3 regions of the Streptomyces sp. NPDC048392 genome follow, and region 3 is predicted to be linked to each of the others. Evidence: riboswitches for the same ligand, from Rfam matches in the RefSeq annotation. Region 3 holds a riboswitch; each other region holds the start of a gene.
What was found. Region 3 has a riboswitch for cyclic di-AMP ahead of ACGFYH_RS22580 (M23 family metallopeptidase). Riboswitches for the same ligand answer to the same signal wherever they lie in the genome.

Region 1 (7,382 bases), on a different contig from region 3:
GCGGCAGGACCGGCTGCGGGGTGGGGATGGAGGCGGCGGCGTCGCCCATCTGCGCGTAGGCGATCTGGCCCCCCTTGACGACGAGCTGCGGCTTCACGCCGAAGAAGCGGGGATCCCAGAGCACCAGGTCGGCGAGCTTGCCGGTCTCGACGGAGCCGACCTCGTGCTCGATGCCCTGGGCGACGGCGGGGTTGATGGTGTACTTGGCGACATAGCGGCGGGCGCGCAGGTTGTCGGCGCGGATGTCGCCGGGCAGGAGGCCGCGCCGCCGCTTCATCACGTGCGCGGTCTGCCAGGTCCGCAGGATCACCTCGCCGATGCGGCCCATGGCCTGGGCGTCCGATCCCATGATGGAGATCGCCCCCATGTCGTGCAGGATGTCCTCGGCCGCGATGGTGCTGGGCCGGATCCGGGACTCGGCGAAGGCCAGGTCCTCGGGGACGGCGGGGTTCAGGTGGTGGCAGACCATCAGCATGTCGAGGTGCTCGCCGACGGTGTTGACGGTGTGCGGCCGGGTCGGGTTGGTGGACGCCGGCAGCATGTTGGGCAGCGACACCGCCGTGATCAGGTCGGGGGCGTGACCGCCGCCGGCGCCCTCGACGTGGAAGGCGTGCAGGGTGCGGCCGGCGACGGCGTCGAAGGTGTCGCCGACGAAACCCGCCTCGTTCAGGGTGTCGGTGTGGACGGCGAGCTGGACGCCGGACTCCTCGCACACGTCCAGACAGGCGGAGATCACCGCGGGCGTCGCACCCCAGTCCTCGTGGATCTTGAAGCCGAGGATGCCGGCGCGCAGTTGGTCGCGCATGGACTCCTTGGACATGGTGCTGCCCTTGCCGAGGAAGCCGATGTTGACGGGGCTCGACTCCAGGGCGGCGAACATCCGGGCGAGGTGCCAGGCGCCGGGCGTGACGGTGGTCGCCTTGCTGCCCTCGGCCGGGCCGGTGCCGCCGCCGATGAGGGTGGTGATGCCGGACGCCAGGGCCTCGTCGACGGCCTTCGGCGCGATGAAGTGGACGTGGGTGTCGATGCCGCCCGCGGTGACGATCTTGCCGTTGCCCGCGATGACCTCGGTCTCGGGGCCGATGACCAGGTCGGGGTGGACGCCGTCCATGGTGTCCGGGTTGCCGGACTTGCCGATGCCGGTGATCCGTCCGTCGCGGATGCCGATGTCCGCCTTGACGATGCCCCAGTGGTCGATGACGAGGGCTCCGGTGATCACGGTGTCGGGGGCGCCCTCGGCCCTGCTGGTGCGCGCCTGGCCCATGGACTCGCGCAGCACCTTGCCGCCGCCGAAGACGGCCTCGTCGCCGGAACGGCCGGGGCCGCCCGACCGGTCCTCCTCGATCTCGACGAAGAGGTCGGTGTCGGCGAGCCGGACCCGGTCCCCGGTGGTCGGGCCGAACAGGTCGGCGTAGGCGGGGCGGGACAGTTCAGGCATCGAGGGCACCTCCGGTCGCGCCGCGCAGCCCGACGACGACGCGGGCGCCCGCGAGGGGGACCAGCCGCACGTCGACGGGGATGCCGGGCTCGAAGCGGACGGCGGTGCCGGCGGCGATGTCCAGCCGCCTGCCGTGCGCCGCGACGCGGTCGAACTCGAGACCGGGGTTGGCCTCGGCGAAGTGATAGTGGGAACCGACCTGGACGGGCCGGTCGGCGGTGTTGAGCACGGTCAGGCGGGTGACCTCGCGTCCTTCGTTGAAGGCGACCGGCTCGTCGGCGAACAGGATCTCTCCGGGAATCACGGCTGCCGCCCCCGTCAGACGATCGGTTCGTGGACGGTGACCAGCTTGGTGCCGTCGGGGAAGGTGGCCTCGACCTGCACGTCGTGGATCATCTCGGGGACGCCCTCCATGACCTCGTGGCGCTGGAGCAGCTTGCGTCCGGAGGTCATCAGCTCACCGACGGTCCGCCCGTCCCGGGCCCCTTCGAGGATGTGCGCGGTGATCAGTGCGACGACCTCGGGATGATTGAGCTTCACACCACGTGCGCGGCGCTTCTCCGCCACGTCCGCCGCCACATGGATGAGCAGTCTCTCCTGCTCGTGCGGGGTCAGTTGCACTTACCACCTCACAGGACATCTCGCCGGAACCGGACGGTCCGGCTGTCGCGGCCACCGCGACGGCTCAAGGTGTAACACACGTCGACGCAGCGGGAACGCACCCGCTCATGGCGGGAAAACCGCAGGTGGATCGAGGTGCACAGCGTGCAGAGTAGGACCAGGGCATTACGGCCGCGTCACCCGGTTTTGACGGACTGATTACCGATGCCGTCGGTGGGGCCCCGCGCCCGCGCACCGCGACCGCCCGCGCCCGGCCGAACGGACCGAACGGCGTACCCCCTTTCGGCGTAGGAACACCTCCGATTCGTGACCGGCCGGGGTTGCGGGGCCCGTGCGTCCGGGCGGCGGCATGCACCGCTCCGCCGCTGGTCCCGGGGGGCGACACCGCGCCCGGCGGCGACTCCGGCACAGGGGTGCCCACCCGAACGGCCGAGCGGCACGTAACAACACAAAAGCCACGCCCCGTTGGGAATCGCCCTGGAGACGGGACAGGATCCGTGACTGACGACAAGCCCCCGCCGCAGCGGCGGGGCGGTCCGGGCGGACGCCGAGTCCTGCCGCCGCCCGGACGACCGGTCGACAGGAAGTGGATCGGCAGGAGTGGAGGACCCGAGCACGACGGGTCGCCGGAACGGCCGCCTCCGCGAGAGGCGCCGGGCCGAGCGGTCCTTGGGGTGAAGCCGCACTCGTGCGGCCGGGCAACTTCGCCAGCCCGAATCCGACAGGTCATCCTTCACAGGCGGCTGACGAAGGGTTGCGCATGTCCGCGCTCAATCGTGTCCCGTCGCTGATGGCTCGTGCCGGTACGGCCTCGGCCCTCACCCTCGCCGCCGTGGGCGGCTCCGTCGTGGTCCCCGGTGCCGCCTCCGAGGCGGCCGCGGCGAGCCATGCGACGAAAGCCCTCAAGATCGCGGCCTCCAAGAAAGGCGCTCCGTACCGATGGGGTGCCATCGGCCCCCGCAGGTTCGACTGTTCCGGCCTGACGCTGTACTCGTTCAAGAAGGCCGGCAAGAAGCTGCCACGCACCGCGGCGCAGCAGTACAACAAGACCCGCCACATCCCGGCCAGGAACCGCAAGGTGGGAGACCTCGTCTTCTTCCACTCCGGCCGCAGCGTCTACCACGTCGGCATCTACGCCGGGAAGGGCAAACTCTGGCACGCACCGAAGACCGGGGACGTGGTCCGGCTGCAGAAGATCTGGACCGGCAGCGTCTGGTACGGCCGGGTCAAGTAACCCGCCCGAGGGGGTGACGGCGTTCTGCCCCGCCGTCACCCCCTCGAGTGCGTCCGCGCTCACCGCCCCGGCTTCCGGCCTCCCACGCCCTGCACCACGGCCGCGGCCGGCTCGGGAGCGGCCGCCCGGCCCGGGGGCGCCCAGGGCAGTTCGATGGAGACGGTCTTGCCGCCCTCGCGCGTGGGCCGGACCCTCAGCTTGCCGCCGCACTCGGCGGTCAGCCAGCGGATGATCACCATGCCCCGTCCGTTGTCCTGCTGGACGGCGGCGGGCAGGCGCTTGGGGAAGCGCGGATGGCTGTCGGTGACGCCGACGCGCAGCCGCTCGTCGCGGTGGAGAACGAGGTCCACCGTGAAGGTGGGCGACTGTCCGAACGTGTGCTGGACCGCGTTGGTCGCCAGTTCGGAGACGATGAGCCGGACGGTCTCGGCCAGGTCGGCGTCGGCCGGCAGGCCCCATTCCGCCAAGGTGCCGACCACATAGGTCCGCGCGGCGGCCACCGAAGCGGGATCGCTCGACAGAGTGACGGATGCTTCCAGATGGTCTGCCATGGCGATGCCGTCCCTTTCTCACGGACCGCGGCCCGACACGGGGCGGATGGTTCGAGTACGGTCCCGGACTGGTGCTTCGCCGCCAGACTGCCATCACCAGGCCCGTGAAGGACGGCGATCCACCAAGATATGCATATATCTGTCGCTCGAAGCGGTGAACTCTGCGACGGCAGAGCGTATTTGGGCGGCGCATAAGGAGTAAGGGAGTTGTCCCATGCAGCACGGTCCCGTGGTGCGGCGCCGGAAGCTGGGCGCGGAACTGCGCGCCCTGCGCACATCGGCGGGCATCACCAGCGGGGAGGCGGCCAGGCTCGTGGGCTGGCACCAGTCGAAGGTCAGCCGGATCGAGACCGGGACGAGCGGGGCGAAACCGGCCGACGTGCGGTTACTGCTGGACGTCTACGGCGTGGACGACGAACAGCTGCGGGGGCTGCTGGTGATGCTGGCCGGCTCCGACGACGCCGGGGGCCGCAACCACTGGTGGCACGCCTACCGGGGGGTGCTGCCACCGACCTACCGCGACTTCATCAGCCTGGAGTCGCAGGCGAGCGCGATGCGCACGCTGGAGACCACCGTGGTCCCGGGCCTGCTCCAGACCCCGGAATACGCCCGCGCGGTGACGCGGGCCGCGGTGGACGGAATGCCGGAGGAACGGCTTGACACGCTGGTGGAGGTGCGGCTGGCCCGCCAGGACGTGCTGCGGGCGGAGCCGCCGCTTGAGCTGAGCGCGGTCCTGGACGAGGCGGTGCTGCGCCGGAAGGTGGGCGGCCCCGGGGTGATGGCGCGTCAACTGGCACGGCTGATCGCGGCCGCGCGGCTGCCCCATGTCCGGCTCCAGGTCCTGCCGTTTGCCGCCGGGGCGCACATCGGTGTCACCGGCCCTTTCGTAATCTTCTCATTTTCGAGCACTTCTGATCTGGACGTAGTTGTTCTCGACCACTTGACGAGTAGCTTGCACCTCGAACGGAAAGAAGACCTAGAGGCCTATACCGAGGCCTTCAACGCCCTTCTGATCCATGCCCTTTCGCCCGAGGACTCGTTGGACTTCATCGCCGCCACCGCGGCAGGCGCGTAAGGAGGCACCATGTCAGGCTTCACGCCCGGACTCTCCAGGAACATCCCTGTCAGCACCGATCTGCCCGGCGTACGGTGGCTGCGCAGCAGCTACAGCACCGGAGCGAACAACTGCGTGGAGACGGCCCGTCCGTCGGCCGGCCCCTGGGCCGGACTGCTCGCGGTGCGCGACTCCAAGAACCCGGCCGGACCCGCCCTGATCTTCTCCCCCGGTAGCTGGACGACGTTCACCGCAGGCGTCCACCGCGGCTGACTCCGCCGGGCACCGGACGACGCACGGCCGTGTCACGCCGACTCATGGCCGCGTTTCGCCGATCACCCGCACAGCGCGCTCGATCTGTTCCCCGCAGAGGTCCCCGCGAGCGGTCAGCCTGAGCCGGGAGACGCCGTCGGGCACGGAAGGAGGGCGGAAGCAGCCCACGGACAGGCCGGCCGCACGGCAGTCGGCCGCCCACCGCACGGCGCCCTCCGGGGAGGGGGCGCGCACCGAGACGACCGCGGCGTCCGGACGTACGGCGTCCAGACCCGTGGCGGTCAGCCGAGCGTGCAGTCCGGCGGCGACGGCGCGGGCCCGAGCCGCGCGCTCCGGCTCGCGGCGCAGCAGGGTGAGCGCCGCCAGCGCCGCTCCCGCCGCGGCGGGAGCGAGCCCGGTGTCGAAGATGAACGTGCGGGCCGCGTTGACCAGGTGGTCGATCACCCGGGCGGGGCCGAGCACGGCGCCGCCCTGGGCACCGAGCGACTTGGACAGGGTGACGGTCACGACGACGTCGTCGCGGCCCGCGAGTCCGGCCGCCTGCGGGGCACCCCGGCCGCCGTCCCCGAGGACACCGAGACCGTGGGCGTCGTCGACGACCAGTCCGGCGCCGTGCTCCCGGCACGCCTCCGCGAGTTCGGCCAGGGGCGCGGCGTCGCCGTCGACCGAGAAGACCGTGTCGGAGACGGCCACGGCGGGCCCGTCGTGCGTCGCCAGCGCCTTGCGTACGGCGTCCGGGGCGGCGTGCCCGACGACCTGGGTGGTGCCGCGGGCGAGCCGGCAGCCGTCGATCAGTGAGGCGTGGTTGCCCGCGTCGGAGACGACGAGGCTGCCGTGCGGTGCCAGCGCGGTGACCGCGGCGAGGTTGGCCGCGTAGCCGGAGGAGAAGACGAGCGCGGCCTCGAACCCGCAGAAATCGGCCAGTTCGTGCTCGAGTTCGGCGTGCAGGGCGGTCGTGCCGGTCACGAGCCGTGAGCCGGTCGCGCCGCCGCCCCAGGTCCGCGCGGCCCGTACCGCCCCCTCGACGACCTCCGGGTGCCGGGCCAGTCCCAGGTAGTCGTTGCTCGCCAGGTCCAGCAGCGGCGACGCCGCCGGACGGGGGCGCAGAACCCGTACGAGTCCGGCCCGGCGGCGCGCCCGGGCCTGCTCGTCGATCCAGCCGAACGCCATGGGACGGTCCTCCGGGAATTTGTAGGCAGTGGACAGACATTAGCGGCACGGCCACCCCCGCGAGGTGTGGCAATACCCACACGTCGATCTGTCAGTGTTGTGCAAAGTCTCCTTGGCCGCGGGCGGCCACGTAGGACAGGATCGGCTCTCATGGACCTGCTGAACACGCTGGTGGACAAGGGGCTTCGGCGCGAGTCGCCGACCCGCGAGGAGGCTCTTGCCGTCCTCGCCACTTCCGACGACGACCTGCTCGACGTGGTGGCCGCGGCCGGCAAGGTGCGCCGCCACTGGTTCGGCCGACGGGTGAAACTCAACTATCTCGTCAACCTGAAGTCGGGCCTGTGCCCCGAGGACTGCTCCTACTGCTCGCAGCGGCTGGGCTCGCAGGCGGAGATCCTCAAGTACACCTGGCTCAAGCCCGACCAGGCCTCCGCGGCCGCCGCGGCGGGAGTGTCCGGGGGCGCCAAGCGGGTGTGCCTGGTGGCCAGCGGACGCGGTCCGACCGACCGGGACGTGGACCGGGTCTCGGACACCATCAAGGCCATCAAGGAGCAGAACGAGTCCGTCGAGGTGTGCGCCTGCCTGGGGCTGCTCTCCGACGGCCAGGCGGAGCGGCTGCGCGAGGCGGGTGCCGACGCCTACAACCACAACCTCAACACCTCCGAGTCGACGTACGGCGACATCACGACCACCCACACGTACGCCGACCGGGTGGACACGGTGAACAAGGCGCACGCCGCCGGTCTGTCCGCCTGCTCGGGTCTCATCGCGGGCATGGGCGAGAGCGACGAGGACCTGGTCGACGTGGTCTTCTCGCTGCGCGAGCTGGACCCGGACTCGGTGCCGGTCAACTTCCTGATCCCGATGGAGGGCACACCGCTGGCCAAGGAGTGGCACCTCACCCCTCAGCGGTGCCTGCGCATCCTGGCGATGACGCGGTTCGTCTGCCCGGACGTCGAGGTACGCATCGCCGGCGGGCGCGAGGTCCATCTGCGCACCATGCAGCCGCTCGCCCTGCACCTGGCCAACTCGGTCTTCCTC
Region 2 (7,382 bases), on a different contig from region 3:
AGGCGAGGGCCACGACGAGCGAGCAGAACACCATCGCGAGCAGCGCGGCCCGGCCGGTCAGCCGGGAGCGCCGGGCCTGGCGCCTGGTCTGCGAGCGGTAGACCCGGGCCGCGGTCTGCTCCCCGATGATCCGGATCCTGGTCGCGGTGGAGAAACGGTCCCGGTCCTTCACCGCCATGTCCCGCCTCCGCATTCGTGCGTCGTCCTACGTGCGTACGTCCCCGCACACGGTACGGGACCGCGTACGGGGACGTACGTACGACGCTGCCTACGAGAGCGGCGCTCAGCCCTTGAAGCGGGGGAACGCGCTGCGGCCCGCGTACACCGCGGCGTCGTCGAGGATCTCCTCGATGCGCAGCAGCTGGTTGTACTTGGCGACGCGCTCGGAGCGGGCGGGGGCGCCGGTCTTGATCTGGCCGCAGTTGGTGGCGACGGCGAGGTCGGCGATGGTGACGTCCTCGGTCTCGCCGGAGCGGTGGGACATCATGCACTTGAAGCCGTTGCGCTGGGCCAGCTCCACGGCGTCCAGGGTCTCGGTGAGCGAACCGATCTGGTTGACCTTGACCAGCAGGGCGTTGGCGGCGCCCTCCTCGATGCCACGGGCCAGACGCTCCGGGTTGGTGACGAACAGGTCGTCGCCGACGATCTGGACCTTGTCGCCGAGCCTTTCGGTGAGGACCTTCCAGCCGTCCCAGTCGTCCTCGAACAGCGGGTCCTCGATGGAGACCAGCGGGTACGCCTCGACCAGCTCGGCGTAGTACTCGGTCATCTCGACGGCGGTGCGCTCCTTGCCCTCGAAGGTGTAGGAGCCGTCCTTGTGGAACTCGGAGGCGGCGACGTCGAGCGCGAGGGCGATCTGCTCGCCGGGCGTGTAGCCGGCCTCCTTGACCGCCTCGAGGATGAGGTCGAGGGCCTCGCGGTTGGAGCCGAGGTTCGGGGCGAAGCCGCCCTCGTCGCCGAGACCGGTGGCCAGGCCCTTGTTCTTCAGGACCTTCTTGAGCGTGTGGTAGACCTCGGCGCCCCAGCGCAGGGCCTCGGAGAAGGACTCCGCGCCGATCGGGGCGATCATGAACTCCTGGATGTCCACGTTGGAGTCGGCGTGCGAGCCGCCGTTCAGGATGTTCATCATCGGCACCGGCAGCAGGTGCGCGTTGGGACCGCCCAGGTAGCGGAAGAGCGGCAGGTCGCTGGCCTCGGAGGCGGCATGGGCGACGGCGAGGGAGACGCCGAGGATGGCGTTGGCGCCGAGCGAGCCCTTGTTGTCGGTGGCGTCCAGGTCGAACATGGCCTGGTCGATCAGGCGCTGCTCGGTGGCGTCGTAGCCGACGAGCTCCGGGCCGATCTGCTCGATGACGGCCAGCACGGCCTTCTCGACGCCCTTGCCGAGGTAACGGCTGGGGTCGCCGTCACGGAGTTCGATGGCCTCGAAGGCACCGGTGGAGGCGCCGGACGGAACGGCGGCACGACCCGTGCTGCCGTCGTCGAGGCCGACCTCGACCTCGACCGTGGGGTTGCCTCGGGAGTCCAGGATTTCCCGGGCTACGACGACGTCGATGGACGGCACGAGCATCTCCTTCTTCAATGTGACGCTTCGGTGTGACGCGCGGGTCCCGCAGGACCGCGGCGGCTCTGCGGGACCGAGCCTAACCGGCTCCGGGCGATCGGCCAGCCGATCGACCACCCGCTGGACAGAACCGAGAGTAAATTGTTTCCGAACGGAACAAAGACGTTTCCGGAAACCGGTACGGAACCGGAGGACGGAAACGCGACACGGGCCGGGCGCAAAAATCCCGCCCCGGTGCGTACGGGGGAACACGCACCGGGGCGGGAGTGGCGGGGGGCCGCCGCTTACTTGAGGTGCAGCTGCTGGCCCGGGTAGATCAGGTCGGCGTCGTCGACGATGTCGTCGTTCAGCTTGAACAGCTTCGCCCAGCCGCCCTTGACGTCGTGCTCCTCGGCGATCGAGCTGAGGGTGTCTCCCTTGACGACCTTGTACTCGCCGTCACCCTTCTCGACCTTCTTGCCGGTCGGGGTGGTGACGGTCTTCTTCTTCCCGGTCTTCTGCTCCGCGGCCGGACGCTCGGCGGAGCGGGAGGCCTTCTGCTCGGTGGAGCGCTCGGCGGTGGAGCCGCTGCTCTGGCTCTGCGAGCTCTCCGAGCTGCCGGAACCGCTGCTCTGGCTCTCGGAGCCGCCACCGGTGTACGCGGCGCCCGACAGGCCGGTGCCGCAGACCGGCCAGGCACCCTTGCCCTGGCCCGCGAGAACCTTCTCGGCGATCTGGATCTGCTGCGCCTTGCTCGCCTGGTTGGCGGTGGAGGCGAACTGCGTACCGCCGTAGGCGGCCCAGGTGGAGGCGGAGAACTGCAGACCGCCGTAGTAACCGTTGCCGGTGTTGATGGACCAGTTGCCGCCGGACTCGCACTGGGCGACGGCGTCCCACTCGGACGCGGTGGCGGCGGAGGCGTTGCCGGCCGCCATCAGCGGGGCGGCGACGGCGGCACCGGTGACGCCGGCGACGGCGATGACACGGGTGGCCTTGGACGGGCGACGGTGCTTGCCCTTGCCGGAAAACAGCATGGTTGATCCCCTCACCGACGCCTGCGAGGTGAGCTGTCGGGTTCGGGCCGGTTGAGTTGCCCGGCCGGGTTCCTCACGGAACTCGGCTCCACCCCTAGCCGCTCCGGCTCAACTGCCCGGTGCGGCGCTTACCTTGGGTCCCCCGCTCCTGCCTTCGGCGCTTGACGCGACGACTGTTCCCGTACGGCCGCTGGCAGGATTCGGCGTTGCGGCTGTCGGGGCCCGCGATGGCGAGCGTCTCGACCGTAGACACGCGCTCCGCGGATTTTCAAAGACGATCACGGCTTCTGAGACCTATCTCTCACGAGATCCAAAAGGGACATACGATCTCTAACCGTGACGCGAACTCCCCCTACTTTTCGCCCGATTCGCCCGCAACCGTGAGCGTCTGACCGGGCAGGATGCGGTCCGGGTCGGCACCGACGACCTTCTCGTTGCCGACGTAGAGCGCACGCCATCCGCCGTCGACACCGAAGGAGTCGGCGATGGCCCAGAGACTGTCGCCGGCGCGCACGATGTACGAGCCGTCCCCGGTCTCCCCCGACTCCGCGTCGCGCGAGGCGTGCCGCCCCGACGTGCTGTCCGTGAGCCCCCTCTTCACCGTGCCCTCGCCCGCGCCGTCGCCGCGGTGCCGGCCCGAGCCGGACGAGGCCTCGGCGCCCTGCGGTCCGGCGCCGGCGGCGGAGCCGGATTCCGCGGACGTGTCCGGCTCGACGGATTGGCCCGTGTCACCGGACGTGACATCGGAGGCGGTGTCAGATGACGCCGAAGAAGAGGGCGAAGGCGAGGAAGAGGACACTTCGGAGTTCGGGTCCGACGTCCCGGTGGAGGCGGACGAGTCCGACGAGCGGGACGAGCCGGTCGACTCGGACGACTGGGACGACTCGGGCGTTTCGGTGGCCGAGGGCGTTCCGGACGGCTTGACGGCGTCCGTCTTCCCCGAGGTGCCCGAGCCCTCCGACGCACCGTCACCGGCCGCGTCCGAGCCGCTGTCCGCGACCCCCGGGCCGTTGCCCAGGCCCGCGAGCAGACCGCAGGTCGGCCAGGCGGCTATGCCCTGGTCCGCCTGTATCTTCTCGGCGATCCCTATCTGCTGCGAGCGGCTGGCCTGGTCGGCACTGGGGGCGTACTGGAGGCCGCCGTACCGCTCCCACGCCTCCTGGGACAGCTGCAGGCCGCCGTAGTACCCGTTGCCGCTGTTCTGGCTCCAGGCGCCGCCGGTCTCGCATTCGGCGACCTGATCCCAGTTCGCGGAGCCGGCCGCGTGGGCGCCGGTGGCGCCGAGCAGCGGGATCGCGATGGCGGAGCCGGTCACTCCGGCGGCGACGACCAGGGCGGGAGCCTGGCGGGGGCGGCGGTGACGACCGTTCCCGGAGAGCATGCGACGACCTTTCACGAGACGACGGGGGCAGCGCGGCCGATGACGCTCGGCACCACGCTGATCCGTGAACGTATAGGCAGATCATCGCTTGTCACAAGTTCATGCCGCGCAGATCACGTGAAGATCACAGAGTTGAGCGTGTGTCACTTTCGCGTCGGCGACGCAACGTTGTCGGCGGACGACGCGAACGGTGTGAAGGAGACGGGCAGGGTGCGCAGGCCTCGCATGATGAGCCCGCCGCGCCACCGCAGTTCGGCCGGGTCCGCGGCGAGGCGGAGGTCCGGCAGGCGGGTGAGGAGCGTGGCCAGCGCCGTCCGGCCCTCCAGCCGGGCGAGCGGGGCGCCGAGGCAGTAGTGGATGCCGTGCCCGTATCCGAGGTGCTGGCTGTCGCGGCGGGCGAGGTCGAGGGTGTCCGGGTCCGTGAACCGCTCCGGGTCCCGGTCGGCCGCGGCGAGGACGACGAGGACGGGATCGCCGGCCGCGACGTCCTGCCCGCCGAGGGTCAGCGGCCGGGTGGCGAAACGCCAGGTGGCCAGCTCCACCGGTCCGTCGTAGCGCAGGAGTTCCTCGACACCGCTCGCCAGCAGGCCGCGCTCGCCCGCGGCCAGGGACGTCTGCAGCCGCTCCCGCTGGACGGGGTGGGTGAGCAGGGCGTAGGTGCCGTTGCCGATGAGGTTGACCGTGGTCTCGAAGCCCGCGAAGAGCAGGATGAAGGCCATCGCGGCGGCCTCGTTCTCGGTGAGGTGCTCGCCGTGGTCGGAGGCGCGGATCAGGCCGGAGATGAGGTCCTCGCCGGGTCCGGGCTCGGGCGGCAGCGCGGCGCGCTTGCGGTGGATGAGGTCGGCGAGGTAGCCGCGCATCTTCTTCACCGACCGCGCGACCCCGCCCCGCGGACCGCCCCCGTGACGGATCATCATGCCCGCCCAGTCCCGGAAGTCGTCCTGGTCCTCGCGGGGGACACCGAGCAGGTCGCAGATGGCGTAGATGGGCAGCGGGAAGGCGAACTCGTGGATGAGGTCGGCGGAGCCGGTGCCCGCGAACCGGCCGATGAGGTCGTCGGCCAGCTCCTGCACCCTGGGTGCGAACTCGGCCACCCGGCGGGGCGTGAACGCCTTGCTGACCAGTCGGCGCAGCCTGGTGTGGTCGGGCGGGTCGATGTTCAGCAGATGGGTCATCAGCTCGGCCTTCCGCTCCCCCGGAATGCCGGTCTTGCCCTTGGCGTGCGCGGGCTCGTCGTGGTGCGCCGGGTTCTTGGACAGCCGGGGGTCGGCGAGGGCCTGCTTCGCGTCGGCGTACCGGGTGACCAGCCAGGCCTCCACGCCGCTGGGCAGCCGGGTGCGGTGCACGGGGGCGTGCTCACGCAGCCAGGCGTAGGCCGGGTAGGGGTCGCTCGCGAACTCCCGGGTGAACAGCTCGGGAACGGGGCCGGGGACGGGCGGGCCCCCGGTCATCCCTCGACCGCCCTGATCGCGTCCCGGTACGCCCGGGCCGCCGCTCTCAGGGCGGCCTCGGGGTCGGTGCCCTCCGCCTCGGCGCGGGCGGCGAGAGCGAGCAGTTCGTAGCCGATGCCCTCGCCGGAGGGCATCGGCACCCGGAGGCCCGCGGTGCGGACCCGGGAGGCGAGCTTGGCGGCGAGGGCGAGACCGGGCTGGCCGAGGGGGACGCCCTCGGTGACCGAGGTGCGCTGCTTCTCGTCGGCCTTGGTGCGCAGCCAGTGCGCGCGGACCTCTTCGGGGGTGTCGGCCGTCGCGTCGCCGAAGACGTGGGGGTGGCGGTGGATCAGCTTGGCGACGATGGTGCCGGCCACGTCGTCGACCGAGAACGGGGCGTCGGCGTCCTCCTCCGCGATGCGGGCGTGGAAGACGACCTGGAGGAGCACGTCGCCCAGCTCCTCCCGCAGTTCGTCACGGTCGCCGTCCTCGATCGCCTCGACGAGTTCGTACGCCTCCTCGATGGCGTACTTGGCCAGGCCCTCGTGGGTGCGCCGGGACGACCACGGGCATTCGAGGCGGATGCGGTCCATGACCTGGACGAGGTCGAGGAGGCGGGCGCCCGGCAGGTCGTAGGAGGCGGGGAGCAGCTCGAGGTCGGGCATGTGGACGCGGCCGGAACCGGCGAGGCGGGCCAGTCCGTCGGTGAGCGCGGGCTCGCCCTCGCCGGTCGCGACGACGACCGCCGTGCGGCCGCCTGCGCAGGCGGCCAGCAGTTCCTCGGCGGCCGGGGCCGCCTCGTCGACCCGTATGCCCGCCTCGCGCAGGTACGGCAGCTGCGGGTGGGCTCCGTCGGCGCACAGGACGCGGTCGGCGGTGCGCAGGGCCTGCCAGGCGGGCCAGGACAGCAGGCCGGGGGCGACCCGGTGGCTGGTGGTCAGCAGGACGATGCGGCCCGGGTCGGGGGCGGTCGCGTCGGCGGTGGTGGCGTTCACTCTCCGAACCTAACGCACGCCGCCGACGGCCCCCCGAGTTGTCCACAGGGGGCCGGGCGGGCCCGTACGCAGGAGCGTCATGCCGGCTGGGGGGTCCCCGCCGTGATCTCCCGCACCCACGGCGTGCGGGTGTCGACCCGGCTGCTCTTCTGGACGTCCCAGGCGCCGTAGCGCGGGTTGAGGTCGACGTCGAGCTTCTTGGACGCCTCGGACAGGGCCTGCCAGAACTCGGGCCGGCTGGTGCCGGTGCCGAGGCTCTGGGCGAGCTTCTGGGCCTCCAGCTGGAGGCGGAGGTTCGCGTCGAGGCGCTCGGGGGGAACGCCGTACTGCTGGAGCCAGACCGTCTCCAGCTGTGCGGGGCCGCCCGCCTGCTCCTCCAGTCCGCCGCGCATCCCCTGCACTTCCCTGCGGGTGACGCTCACACCGGCGTCCTGGGCGGCGCGGTGCAGGACCTGGTCGAGGACCATGCCGTGCAGGGTGTCGCGGGTGAGGGTGCCGGTCTTGGCGACGACCTGCTGGTACTGGGTCTCGTCCGGGACGGCGGCGCGCTGTGCCTCGCGAACCTCGTCGACGCGGTTCTCCAGCTGGGCGACGGTGATCCGCTGGTCGCCGACGACGGCCGCCGCGCCCGGATGCGCGTCGTTGCCGCAGGCGGCGAGCAGAGGGGCCGCGGCGGCGATCGCGGCGGTGAGCAGGAGCGCGGGGCGACGGCGGCGGTGCAAGGGAACCTCCCGGTGGAGATTGTGCGGCGGTGCACAAGGTCTTGCGGTGATCGATGTTAGGCAGTGGCCCGGCTCTGGCCAACCCATTGGACCAACGATTCATCAGGACTTCGGGCACCGCCTCGCCGTCCCGCGAAGCGCGGCGGCCGTCAGCCGCGCACCTGGCCGAGCCACTGGAGGGTGCGCCGGATGTCGGCGGCGAGCGGATGGCCGGGGCCGTGGAGGCGCTCCACGTCGTGCAGCAGCCGGGCCAGCGTCTCGTGGGCGGCGGCGCGGT
Region 3 (7,382 bases):
AGCCCCTGGCCGCGCGCGAGGTGCCCCGCTATCCGCGCGGCGGCGCCCTTCTCGTCGATGTCCTCGTACTCGGGCACCTTGCCCGGGTCGGCGGCGTCGCGTCGCCACTGTGCGTAGGCGACGGCCCGGGCGAGGGCGCGGACGGCACGCTCGGCGGCGGGGTAGGCGGGGATGAGGTGGGTCCCCTCCGGGGCCCGGACGGGGGGCGGCGGCTGGGCCGGGGCCGCGGGCGGAGCCTCCTCGGGAGGGCTGAAGGCGGCCCGGGGGGCAGTACTGGGAGCGGCCTGGGGAGCGGTGCTCGCCGCCGCGGACAGGGCCTGCGCCAGGCCGCCCAGCTCCACGTGGACCACGAGGACCGGCTTGGTGGGGACCGCGGCCGCCGCCGATCGCAGGGCCTCCGCCAGCGCGGCGTCCCCGGCCGGCCCCTCCCCCACCGCCGGGATGGCGGTCACCACGACCGCGTCGCAGGTGTCGTCGGCCAGGGCCCGGGACAGGGCCGCGTGGAAGTCGTCGGCCGACGCGGCGGTGGTCAGGTCCAGCGGGGGGTGCGGTCGCAGTCCCTCGGAAAGGCACGCGTCGTAGGTCAGCAGGCCCAGTGACTCCGAGTTGCCCAGGACGGACACCCTCGGTCCGGCGGGCAGCGGCTGGCGGGCGAGCAGCAGCCCCGCGTCGACCAGGTCGGTGATCGTGTCGACGCGGATCACGCCGGCCTGCCGCAGCAGCGCGGAGACCGTCGCGTGCGGCAGCCGTGTCGCCCGGACGGCGTGCCCCTGCGGTGCCACGCCGCCGTGCCGGGCTCCCTGCACCACGACCAGGGGCTTGGCCGCCGCGGTCCGCCGGGCCAGGCGGGTGAACTTGCGCGGGTTGCCGATGGACTCCAGGTACATCAGCGCGACGTCGGTCTCCGGGTCGTCGTACCAGTACTGGAGGACGTCGTTGCCGGAGACGTCGGCACGGTTGCCGGAGGAGACGAAGGTGGACACGCCGGTGACCCCGGTGACCCCGCCGCCGCGGCGGTGCAGCCGGGACAGCAGGGCGATGCCGATGGCGCCGGACTGGGCGAACAGGCCGATCCGGCCGGGTCGCGGCATCTCGGGGGCGAGAGAGGCGTTGAGCCGCACGTCCGGGGAGGTGTTGATGATCCCGAAGGCGTTGGGCCCGATGATGCGCATGCCGTACGTGCGCGCCTGCCGTACGAGGGCGCGCTGGCGTTCGCGTCCCTCCGGGCCGCTGTCGGCGTATCCGGCGGAGATCACCACCAGTCCCTGGACGCCGTGCTCCCCGCACTCGGTGACGACGGCGGGGGCGTGCTCGGCGGGCACGGTGACGACGGCCAGGTCGACGGGCCCGGCGATGTCGCGCACGGAACGGCACGCCGGGACACCGTCGAGTTCCTTCTGATCCTCGGGAAAGGCCCTGTTCACGGCGTACAGCCGGCCCGTGTAGCCCGCGTCCCGGACGTTGCCGAGGATGCTGCGGCCGACGCCGCCCGGGGTACGGCCGGCGCCGATGACCGCGACCGAACCGGGCTGCAGCAGCCGCTGGACGGAACGGGCCTCCGCACGGTGCTCGCGCGCGTACTGCACGGCCAGCGAACGTTCGGTGGGTTCGAGATCGAACTCCAGGCGGACCACACCGTCCTCGAAGCTCCGCTTCTGCGTGTACCCGGCGTCCATGAAGACTTTGATCATCTTGTTGTTGGCGGGCAGCACCTCGGCGGCGAAGCGGCGGATCCCGCGCTCGCGGGCGACGGCGGCGATGTGTTCCAGGAGCGCGGAGGCGACGCCGCGCCCCTGGTGGACGTCCTGGACGAGGAAGGCGACCTCGGCCTCGTCGGCCGGAGCCGGGGCGGGCGTTCCGCCGGCGCCGATCCGGTCGTAGCGTACGGTGGCGATGAACTCGCCGCCGACGGTGGCCGCGAGTCCCACCCGGTCCACAAAGTCGTGGTGCGTGAAGCGGTGGACGTCCTTGGCGGACAGGCGAGGGTACGGCGCGAAGAAGCGGTAGTACTTCGACTCGTCGGAAACCTGCTCGTAGAAGCTGACCAGGCGCTCGGCGTCGTCGACGGTGATGGGGCGGACGCGCGCGGTGCCGCCGTCGCGCAGCACCACGTCGGCTTCCCAGTGAGCGGGATACTCGTGCCGGTCCGACGGGGTCTGCATGGGCCCCAGAGTACGGCTCGCGTACGACAACGGCGCGGGGCAGTCTGTGGAGGACGGAAGCTCGGACCGAGGCCGCGGTCCGAGGACCGTCCGGGACGGCACGCGGTCGTCCCGGCCTGCTTCACGATGTGGGAAACTGGTCTAGACAACACTGGTCTAGACAACCTAACCCCTCCGAACACCTGAAGGGCAGCATCACATGGCTGAGCGCCGCGTCAACGTCGGCTGGGCGGAGGGTCTCCACGCCCGCCCCGCCTCCATCTTCGTCCGAGCCGCCACGGCCACAGGCGTCCCGGTGACGATCGCCAAGGCCGACGGGTCCCCCGTCAACGCGGCCTCCATGCTGGCCGTCCTCGGCCTCGGCGCCCAGGGCGGCGAGGAGATCGTCCTCGCCTCCGACGCCGAGGGCGCGGAGGCGGCCCTGGACCGGCTGGCGAAGCTGGTCGCCGAGGGGCTCGAGGAGCTTCCCGAGACCGTCTGATGTGACGGCACACGAAAAGGCCCGCCCGGACCACCGGGCGGGCCTTTTCCCCGCCCCTTTTCCGGGCAGCAGAAAACAACCCCGGGAATTGGCCCTCTTTTGTATACGGCGCTCGCGTTAATGCCGCAGGCTCGGGATGTTTACGGAACGTTGCGCGTTCCTCACACCGTCCGGGCGGCCGCCGCCGGAGGTGAAGCGCAGCCGGTGCGCCGCCGTCGACCGTTCGACGTGCAGCGCCATGAGCGCCCGCGCGCGGTCCCCGTCACCCCGCGCCACCGCGTCGACGACCGCGCCGCGCTCCACCCAGTGGTCCACCGCACCGGCCGGCGCGTCCACGACGTACATCCAGGTGATCTTCCGGCGCAGCTGGGTCAGTATCGCCGTCAGGGAGGGACTGCCGGCGGCCTGCACGAGGGTCTCGTGGAACCAGCCCTCCAGCGCGCGCAGGTCCTCGCCGTGCCCGTGCCGGGAGCGCTCCCTGCCCAGCCTTACCAGGCCGCGCAGTACCTTGAGGTGGGCATCGGTGCGGCGCCGGGCCGCCCGGGAGGCGCCGAGCGGCTCCAGGAGGGTGCGGGTCTCCAGCAGGTCGGCGGCCTCCCGCTCGGTGGGCTCCGCCACGCACGCGCCCGCGTGCCGCCTGGTCACCACGAAGCCCTCGGCCTCCAGCGTGCGCAGGGCCTCGCGGACGGGGACGCGGGAGACGCCGTAACGGCGGGCGAGGAGCTCCTCGGTGAGCCGGCCCCCGCGTCCGTGCACCCCGGCGACGATGTCGTCCCTGATCGCCGTGCACACCGAATGCGCCGGAATTCGCATGACCGACCTCCGTCTTAATCCCCGTGGAACGTCGACGACTGACGCGTACTCAGCGACTCTAGGCCAATCAGGCGGGTATTCCGACGGCGGGACGGATTTCGTGGATATCTTTTGGCCTGCGGGCGTCCGCCGGGGAGGAACGGAATGCGAAAGCCCCGGCTCGCCCAGTCGGGGCTTTCGGGTGCCGTGACGGCCGTTCCGTACCTCCCCCGCCGTTTTGTCCGTCGTCAGACGTTCACGCCGTGGGCGCGGAGGTAGGCGACGGGGTCCATGTCCGAGCCGTACTCGGGGCTCGTTCGGGCCTCGAAGTGGAGGTGCGGCCCGGTGACGTTGCCGGTGGCGCCGGAGAGACCGATCCGCAGGCCCGGCCCGACCGACTGACCGACGGAGACGCCGATGGACGACAGGTGCCCGTACTGCGTGTACGTGCCGTCGTGCATCTTGATCACGACCTGGTTGCCGTACGCCCCGCCCCAGCCGGCCTCGACGACGGTGCCGACGCCGACCGCGTGCACGGTGGTGCCGCCGGCGGCGTGGAAGTCGATGCCGGTGTGGCTGCCGGAGGACCACAGGGAGCTGCCGGCCCGGTACGCGGTGGACACGTAGGAGGCGGTGATCGGCGCGACGAAGGTGTTGAGGCGCTTGCGCTCCGCCTCCCGCGCGGCGCGCTCCTTCGACTCGCGTGCCTCCTTGGCCGCCTCGGCCGCCCGCTCGCGGGCCGCCTCCTGGGCCGCCTGACGGGCGGCGGCGTCCACGGCCGCCTGCTTCTGTGCGACGGCCTGGGCGTCGATCTCGTCGGCTATGGAGTCGCCGATGGTGACGACCGGGGTGAGTCCGCTCTGCTCCACCTCGGCCTCGGCGGCGAGCGCCGGAGCGGCGAGGGTGCCGACGACGCCGGTGGTCGCGAGGGCCGCGACTCCCGCCGCGCGGGCGGTGGTGCGGTGCACCCGGCCGGTACGGCGGTGCTTCCCGGTGGCGCGCGTGAACGCCATGTAGAGGCTGGTCCTTTCCTTCCCTCTCGCCTACCGGGTTAGCTGACGGGTTCGGAGCAGGAAGGTCTCCTACGGACCCCCTCACGGTGCGCGCGGGCGTCCGATTCACCCCAGGGACTGCGATGGGTCCCCGGCTCCCCTGGCTCGCGCCGTACGGGGACTCGGCGATGACTGTCCGGTGCCGCGGGTGCGGCGCACTGCCTGACGAACAGCCTGGACGACGCTAAACGCGGCTGTCTTCAATCCTCAAACGCAACAGGGTTTTTGTAGCGCACACCACAGGGCAGAAGGGCAGCCACTCCCCCAATTCGGACAAACGGCGGCCCTGATGACACTCCGGTCACCGGGGCCGCCGTCCGCGTGTGCCGCTACTCGGCCGCCACCACGGTGACTTCACCGATGCCGAGGGCCTCCACCGGCGCCTTGATCTGCGTCGCGTCACCGACGAGGACCGTCACGAGACGGTCCACCGGGAAGGCGTTCACGACCGCCGCCGTGGCCTCCACGGTGCCCGTGGAGGCGAGTCGACGGTAGAGCGTCGCCTGGAAGTCGTCGGCGAGGTGCTGTTCGACCTGGTCGGCCAGGGTGCTCGCCACGGCCGCCGCCGTCTCGTACTTCAACGGCGCCACGCCCACCAGGTTCTGCACGGCCACGTCACGCTCGGCGTCGGTGAGCCCCTCCGCGGCCAGCTTGCGCAGCACCGTCCACAGGTCGTCGAGGGCGGGACCGGTGTGGGGTGTGTCGACGGAGCCGCTGATGGCGAGCATCGCGGCGCCCGAACCGTCCGGCGCGGAACGCAGCACCTGCCCGAACGCCCGCACGCCGTAGGTGTAGCCCTTCTCCTCGCGCAGGACGCGGTCCAGTCGGGAGGTGAGGGTGCCGCCGAGGCAGTAGGTGCCGAGCACCTGCGCGGGCCACACGCGGTCGTGCCGGTCGGAGCCGGTGCGGCCGATCAGCAGCTGCGTCTGGACGGCGCCGGGGCGGTCGACGATGACGACCCTGCCCCGGTCGTCGGCGGTCACCGGGGGCACGGAGCGCGGCTCGGCGGCCGAGCCGGTCCACGCGCCCAGGGTGTCGCCGAGCAGCGTGTCGAGGTCGACCCCGGTGAGGTCGCCGACGACCACGGCGGTGGCCGTGGCGGGGCGGACGTGCCTCTCGTAGAAAGCGCGCACGGCCGCCGAGTCGATGGCCGCGACCGTCTCCTCGGTGCCCTGACGGGGGCGCGACATGCGCGAGGCGGCCGGGAACAGCTCCTTGGAGAGCTCCTTGGCCGCACGGCGGGAGGGGTTGGCCAGCTCGTGCGGGATCTCGTCGAGCCGGTTGCGCACCAGCCGTTCGACCTCGCTGTCCGCGAAGGCGGGTGCCCTCAGCGCGTCGGCGGCCAGACCAAGGGCCTTGGCGAGGCGCGAGGCGGGCACCTCCAGGCTCAGCCGGACGCCGGGGTGGTCGGCGTGCGCGTCAAGGGTGGCGCCGCAGCGCTCCAGCTCGGCGGCGAACTCCTCGGCGGAGTGCTTGTCGGTGCCCTCGGAGAATGCGCGCGCCATGATCGTGGCGACGCCGTCGAGACCGGCCGGCTCGGCGTCCAGGGGCGCGTCGAGGAGCACCTCGACGGCGACGACCTGCTGACCGGGGCGGTGGCAGCGCAGCACGGTGAGGCCGTTGTCGAGGCTGCCGCGTTCGGGGGCCGGGAACGCCCACGGCCTGGGCTCGCCGGCCTGCGGCTGTGCGTGGAATTCCATGGTGGCGAGCTCGGTCACTTGGCCGCCTCCTCGTTCTCGTCGGTGGAGTCGTGCGTGTCGGCGTCGTGCGTGTCGCCGGGGGCGGTGGGTTCGTAGACGAGCACGGCGCGGTTGTCGGGCCGCAGGCGGGCCTTGGCGACCTCCCGGACCTCGTCCGCGGTCACCTCGAGCACCCGCTGTACGGCGGTGAGGGCGAGCTGCGGGTCGCCGAACAGGACGGCGTACCGGCACAGTTCGTCGGCGCGGCCCGCGACCGTACCCAGGCGGTCCAGCCACTCGCGCTCGAGCTGAGCCTGGGCGCGCTCCATCTCCTCGGCCGTGGGACCCTCCTCGGCGAACCGGGCCAGCTCCTCGTCGATGGCGGTCTCGATCACCGGCACCTCGACGTCACCGGACGTCTTCACGTCCAGCCAGCCCAGGGAGGGCGCCCCGGCGAGCCGCAGCAGGCCGAATCCGGCGGCGACGGCCGTGCGGTCGCGGCGTACGAGCCGGTTGTACAGGCGGGACGACTCGCCGCCGCCCAGGACGGTGAGGGCCAGGTCGGCCGCGTCGCACGCGCGCGTGCCGTCCTCCGGCAAGCGGTAGGCGGCCATCAGGGCGCGGGCCGGGACCTCCTCCTCGACGATCTCGCGCAGCTGCTCGCCCATCACGTCGGGCAGCGACCCGTCCCGCGGCGGCTGCTTGCCGTCGTGCGAGGCGATGGAGCCGAAGTACTTCTCGATCCAGGCGAGCGTCTGCTCGGGGTCGACGTCGCCGACGACCGACAGCACCGCGTTGTTCGGTGCGTAGTAGGTGCGGAAGAACGCGCGCGCGTCCTCCAGGGTCGCCGCGTCCAGGTCCGCCATCGAGCCGATCGGCGTGTGGTGGTAGGGGTGGCCCTCCGGGTACGCGAGGGCGGTCAGCTTCTCGAACGCCGTGCCGTAGGGGACGTTGTCGTAGCGCTGGCGGCGTTCGTTCTTGACGACGTCCCGCTGGTTCTCCATGGACTCCTCGTCAAGGGCGGCCAGCAGGGAGCCCATGCGGTCGGCCTCCAGCCAGAGGGCGAGCTCCAGCTGGTGGGCGGGCATGGTCTCGAAGTAGTTGGTCCGCTCGAAACTGGTGGTGCCGTTGAGCGAGCCGCCGGCTCCCTGCACCAGTTCGAAGTGGCCGTTGCCCTTGACCTGGGCGGAGCCCTGGAACATGAGGTGCTCGAAAA

Region 1: another riboswitch for cyclic di-AMP. It lies ahead of ACGFYH_RS19470 (C40 family peptidase); the one in region 3 lies ahead of ACGFYH_RS22580 (M23 family metallopeptidase).
Region 2: another riboswitch for cyclic di-AMP. It lies ahead of rpfA (resuscitation-promoting factor protein RpfA); the one in region 3 lies ahead of ACGFYH_RS22580 (M23 family metallopeptidase).

Annotation. Positions count from the first base shown of each region.
Region 1 covers NZ_JBICYB010000013.1:125,948-133,329, reverse strand. The annotation lists gene ACGFYH_RS19485 (urease subunit alpha) at 1-1,438, opposite strand, end outside; gene ACGFYH_RS19480 (urease subunit beta) at 1,431-1,742, opposite strand; gene ACGFYH_RS19475 (urease subunit gamma) at 1,757-2,059, opposite strand; cyclic di-AMP (ydaO/yuaA leader) riboswitch at 2,683-2,816, shown strand; gene ACGFYH_RS19470 (C40 family peptidase) at 2,820-3,293, shown strand; gene ACGFYH_RS19465 (ATP-binding protein) at 3,353-3,844, opposite strand; gene ACGFYH_RS19460 (helix-turn-helix domain-containing protein) at 4,059-4,919, shown strand; gene ACGFYH_RS19455 (DUF397 domain-containing protein) at 4,929-5,171, shown strand; gene ACGFYH_RS19450 (8-amino-7-oxononanoate synthase) at 5,214-6,341, opposite strand; gene bioB (biotin synthase BioB) at 6,492-7,382, shown strand, end outside.
Region 2 covers NZ_JBICYB010000035.1:42,100-49,481, reverse strand. The annotation lists gene divIC (cell division protein DivIC) at 1-178, opposite strand, end outside; gene eno (phosphopyruvate hydratase) at 284-1,564, opposite strand; gene rpfA (resuscitation-promoting factor protein RpfA) at 1,849-2,577, opposite strand; cyclic di-AMP (ydaO/yuaA leader) riboswitch at 2,581-2,747, opposite strand; gene ACGFYH_RS31185 (transglycosylase family protein) at 2,930-3,958, opposite strand; gene ACGFYH_RS31180 (cytochrome P450) at 4,102-5,409, opposite strand; gene ACGFYH_RS31175 (nucleoside triphosphate pyrophosphohydrolase) at 5,406-6,383, opposite strand; gene ACGFYH_RS31170 (SurA N-terminal domain-containing protein) at 6,461-7,105, opposite strand; gene pkaE (serine/threonine protein kinase PkaE) at 7,255-7,382, opposite strand, start outside.
Region 3 covers NZ_JBICYB010000017.1:58,105-65,486, forward strand. The annotation lists gene ACGFYH_RS22565 (GNAT family N-acetyltransferase) at 1-2,162, opposite strand, end outside; gene ACGFYH_RS22570 (HPr family phosphocarrier protein) at 2,362-2,643, shown strand; gene ACGFYH_RS22575 (GntR family transcriptional regulator) at 2,761-3,456, opposite strand; gene ACGFYH_RS22580 (M23 family metallopeptidase) at 3,684-4,448, opposite strand; cyclic di-AMP (ydaO/yuaA leader) riboswitch at 4,461-4,625, opposite strand; gene ACGFYH_RS22585 (M16 family metallopeptidase) at 4,817-6,205, opposite strand; gene ACGFYH_RS22590 (M16 family metallopeptidase) at 6,202-7,382, opposite strand, start outside.